One region of the Alishewanella sp. HL-SH06 genome, then DNA from elsewhere that is predicted to be linked to it. Evidence: predicted binding sites of a transcription regulator. Region 1 holds the regulator's gene; the other holds the start of a gene.
What was found. Region 1 encodes LexA, which represses DNA repair genes until DNA is damaged. Its sites were predicted from a motif close to TACTGTATNNNNATACAGTA; they were not measured.
Positions count from the first base shown of each region.

Region 1 (2,468 bases):
CCACGACGAAAAATCGTGCCTGCAGGCCAGAAATTTAAGTTAATGCCTGCGGCGATATGCGGTGGCACTAACCCCTGATGATAAATAATATAACTGAGTAGCAAGTAATCCATATGACTTCGATGGCAAGGTACATAAACAATTTCATGTCCTTTTTGCGCCAGATCGCGCAAAGTGTCGACATTATTGACCTTAATGCCAGCATAAAGCTTTTGCCATAACCATGTCAGAATACGATCACCAAAACGTAAAGTTGACGTGCGGTAATCGGCTGCAATCTCTTGCAGTAATTTGCGAGCTTCTTGTCGCGCTGCGGCGTAATCTCCATTGCGGTTAGCCGCTTCATCGGCGATGGCTTTTTTAACCGCAGGCGTGGCTAATAGCGCATTAAATAACTGACTGCGGTTCATCAGTTTTGGCCCTGTTGCTGCCAGTCTCTGTCGATAAAAGTGGATCCGTGACATGCGCAGCAGTTTTCTGGCAGTGCTGGCTTCAGCGCCAAATTGTCCAGCCATTTGTTGTAGATCTACTGGTTTACTTAAGCGCACCAGCGTGTGTCGACCTGAGATAAATACAATCAGTAACTTAGCTAACCAGTTAGGTGAATGTGCTTCCCCCAGTAACCATTTAATACTGTCTTCCTTACCTGGTGCACGGCCCCATAAGATCGAGATCGGCATCAGCTGTGCCTGTAATTTGGGGTTGGCTAAATGAGCCGCGAGTAATGTTTGTCCTTGCTTTAATGCACGGGTATCGCTGCGGCCACCAATGATTTGGTGAGGTTTTTCGAGAAATAAGATGCGTGATAATTTCTGCCCCCGCAGTTCGACATGGCTAAGCGGATCGGGCAAGGCTAGTTGCTGGCAAACGCGACGCAGCGTGGCGACATCACTGGCTGATTCGGTGTGGCATATATAAAATAATGGCCGTTCTTTATTAACTCCCAGTTGTTGTAGGGGGTTATCAGGAACGATTTTGAATTTAACGAGTAGGCGAATAGGCCATTTTAATAATAAAGTCAGTAACGACAAGCTTGAGAACATAATGATACCGAGCAAACTGAACAGTGCTAAGAATACCACAGCTGCGTAAGCTGGCAAATTCAGCTGCAGAACAACGCTTGGCATTTCGAAAAAGGCTGTATATACTGACAGTACTTACTGTATAGGTAGCCAGCATTATGAGACCATTAACGCCTCGTCAGGCCGAAATTCTGCAATTAATCAAAGATTACCAACAAGAAACCGGAATGCCACCCACGCGTGCCGAGATTGCGCTGCGTTTAGGTTTTAAATCTGCCAATGCAGCGGAAGAACATCTCAAAGCCTTAGCTAAAAAGGGGGTACTGGAAATGATGCCCGGTACCTCGCGAGGCATTCGTTTATTGGAAGACGATTCCGTTCCCGAGCAATTGGGTTTGCCTTTGGTGGGTAAAGTTGCCGCTGGCCAACCTATCTTAGCCGCTGAGCATGTACAAAATCATTATCAAATTGATGCGCATTTATTTAAACCCCATGCTGACTTTTTACTTCGGGTACAAGGTATGAGTATGCAAGATATCGGCATCCTCGATGGCGATCTGTTAGCCGTGCATAAAACCACTCAAGCAGAACATGGCCAAGTGATTGTCGCCCGTGTCGATGATGAAGTAACGGTAAAGCGTTTCCAGCGGCAAGGACATGAAGTTTTATTGCTTCCTGAAAATCCAGATTTTGAGGTGATTAAAATCGATTTACGTGAACAGCAATTTGCCGTTGAAGGCCTTGCTGTAGGTGTGATCCGTAACGGCAGTTGGCTATAAAATAGTCGCTGTTCAACAAGTTAATTTATAATTGCACTGGTATGACCTCTTGGTTTTATCGGTGCTTTTGCATTTTAGGGGTTTACATAACGCTCATACTGGACAATTCTTAAGCGGTAACTGTTCAAAAAATAATTAAAGTTAACAGTTGCTGGTTTCAGCGCTTGCTTCGAAATCACAAAAAATAATAAAAATAAGAAATTGCGAAACTTATCACATAGATTCGGTCAGGATGGGTTTACATAAAAGCCGTGTAGTTCTGTGTTCTTGGTTTCTGCAGTTTGCAATGCAAATGACAGAGGAGAAGTACAGTGACAAACACGCGTTGTCTGGTTTGGTCGCTGCCGACCCTATTTTTTGCCGCATCGGCAAATGCATCAACATCTATGCCTTTGAATATGACCAAAGGCGCTACGGAGATCAGTCAGCAGGTTTATCAACTGCATATGACCATCTTCTGGATTTGTTGTGCTATCGGTGCAGTGGTGTTTGGGATTATGTTTGTATCCATGATCCTTCACCGCAAAGCAAGAGGGGTGCAGCCGGCTTCATTTCATGAAAGTACCAAGGTTGAAATTCTGTGGACGACCATTCCGGTCGTTATTCTTGTTGTGATGGCATTTCCCGCCACGACCACCCTATTGGCGATGGATGACACCTCTGCTGC
Region 1 covers NZ_CP199752.1:71,326-73,793, reverse strand. The annotation lists gene plsB (glycerol-3-phosphate 1-O-acyltransferase PlsB) at 1-1,100, opposite strand, end outside; gene lexA (transcriptional repressor LexA) at 1,181-1,801, shown strand; gene coxB (cytochrome c oxidase subunit II) at 2,188-2,468, shown strand, end outside.

Region 2 (2,468 bases), 1.7 Mb from region 1:
CTATTTAGCCGGTCGGCAAACACAGTGGCATCTGGTGCGTTAACCTCGTTACTTTTAGGCCTCGTTGCTTAAATAGGGGGCTAACAAAGCGCGCACATTGACGCGCGCTTTTAACCGCGCCGCCAACAAATACAAACCACCTATTTTGCGATGTAAAAAGATCGCATCTGCCGGCGGTGTATGCCAGTAATCTTGCTGCATACTTAAGGCGGTGCCCGCTTCACGAATTCGCAGTGCTAAATCCGTTTGCCCAAAATCAAAGGCGCTATCGTGCTTTAAAGGCTCGGCCGCTAAATTCACTAATGAAAGTACGGCTTGTTTTTGTGCGGGTAAAATCTGTTGGCTGAAAAAACCAATCTGCGTTAACGCAGCGGCCATGGCCGCGTGATCTTCAGTTAAGGCCGCAGCAAATAATTGGCGATAACCATCACTAAAGCGGCTGCTGTAATGTCTACAAGCGCCAAAATCTAATAACACCAGTTGTTGGGTTTTCGTGTTGTATAAATAATTGGCAAAGTTCGGATCGGTTTGCACCAATTTAAATTCAAATAATTCACGAAACAGCAGTTCAAACAACAAGCCCATCACACGATCGCGCTCGGCTTGCTCATGACTGCTTAATGCCTCTAACGCACTGCCTTCCACAAAACTCATCACCAAAATGTTTTCGGTGGTTAATTCTGAGAACACTTCAGGTACCACAAAGTGTGGGCTTTGCCCCAAGGCTTGGCGATACTGCCGCAAGTAGGTGGCTTCTTGCAAATAATCGGCTTCGCTGTGTAATTGTGCTTTTGCTTCGGTTAAGAGCCCACGATAATCGACACTTTTAGGCACCAGCCCGCTAATACGTAATAAGGTTGCCACGTTATCAACATCGCTGTCGATACTGGCTTTAATCCCCGGATATTGAATTTTTACCGCAAGGCGCTGGCCATTATCATGATAAGCCTGATGCACCTGACCTATCGAGGCGGCGGCTAAAGGCGTAAAGGTAAAATCACTGAAATGACGCTGCCATTGCTCACCCCATTCGTTGCGTAACACCTGTGCTAACTGCTTAACGGGCATGGGGTTACCGCTGGCACGCAAGCGCGCTAAAATCTCAGCTAAGGCTGGTGGCAGCATATCACCGCTGTCCATGGACAATAACTGACCGACTTTCATCGCCGCACCGCGCAAATGCGCCAATTGATCGGCGACGCGTTTGGCATTGCCTGGGGTAAGTAACAAGTCTTTTTTAGACGGCACTTGGCCTTTGGCTAATTGTCGTGCCCCTTCAGCCAGCATGCCACCGGCGACTCGCCCTGCTAATGAGGCTAAACTACCAAAACGGGATATCCGGTGCGCGGGCACCTTTGAACTACCTGCCGACATAACTACCTTACTCTTGCAATCTGTATAGTAGGCTATACGCAGTGATTAGCTTTTTGGTTGTTTCACAGGCATAAGTTAGCTCTTGTTGTGCAACTTGAAGCAAGGCATACTATACTGTATAGATAAACAGTATTTGAGGTAATGCCATGTCTGTTCAGTTTCTCGGTCAGGCGCAAGCCGGCGCACCTATTCGGTTGCCTTTTTTTAGCAGTAAGGTGCCTGCGGGCTTCCCTTCACCCGCGCAAGATTATATCGAGCAAAGTATCGATTTAAACCAGTTGTGTATTCATCACCCCACCGCCACATTTTTTGTGCGCGTATCGGGGGATTCGATGATTGAAGCCGGTATTTTTGAAGATGATGTTTTGGTGGTTGATCGCGCGATCACTGCCGAACATGGAGACATTGTGGTGGCTTCAATCAACGGCGAATTTACCGTGAAGCGTTTAAGCTGCAAAATGAATCTGATGCTGCTGCCAGAGAATCCGCGCTATCAGCCAGTGCACATTAAAAACGCCGATGAGTTACAGATCTTTGGCGTGGTAACCAATGCTATTCGTCGGTTTAATCGTAAATGAAAGCAACGTGTTTTGCGCTGGTCGATTGCAATAACTTTTATGCCAGTTGTGAAAAACTGTTTCGGCCTGACTTAGCGCACCGCCCGGTGGTGGTGTTATCGAATAACGACGGCTGTGTCGTGGCGCGCTCTAAAGAAGCGAAAGCGCTTGGCATAAAAATGGGCGTGCCGTTGTTTCAAATTAACGAGTTAATTAAACAGCACCGTATTGTCACCTTTTCATCGAATTATGCCCTGTATGCCGATATGTCTGCTCGGGTGATGACCACCTTAGAATTAATGGCTCCCGCCGTTGAGGTGTACAGTATTGATGAAGCCTTTTTAGATTTGAGCCTCTTACCGCATACCGAGTTAACGCAGTATGGCCAATTTATCCGGCAGCGCATTGCCCAGTGGCAAGGCATTTCCGTGTGTGTGGGTATTGCGCCGAGTAAAACGTTAGCCAAATTAGCCAATCATGCCGCAAAAACTTGGCCAAAAACCCAGGGCGTGGTCGACCTTACGGCGGTCACACGCC
Region 2 covers NZ_CP199752.1:2,334,113-2,336,580, forward strand. The annotation lists gene ACUJFK_RS10715 (M24 family metallopeptidase) at 1-43, shown strand, start outside; gene ACUJFK_RS10720 (ABC1 kinase family protein) at 55-1,374, opposite strand; gene umuD (translesion error-prone DNA polymerase V autoproteolytic subunit) at 1,521-1,952, shown strand; gene umuC (translesion error-prone DNA polymerase V subunit UmuC) at 1,949-2,468, shown strand, end outside.
Region 2: the regulator LexA is predicted to act here: its motif matches at 1,487-1,506, upstream of umuD (translesion error-prone DNA polymerase V autoproteolytic subunit).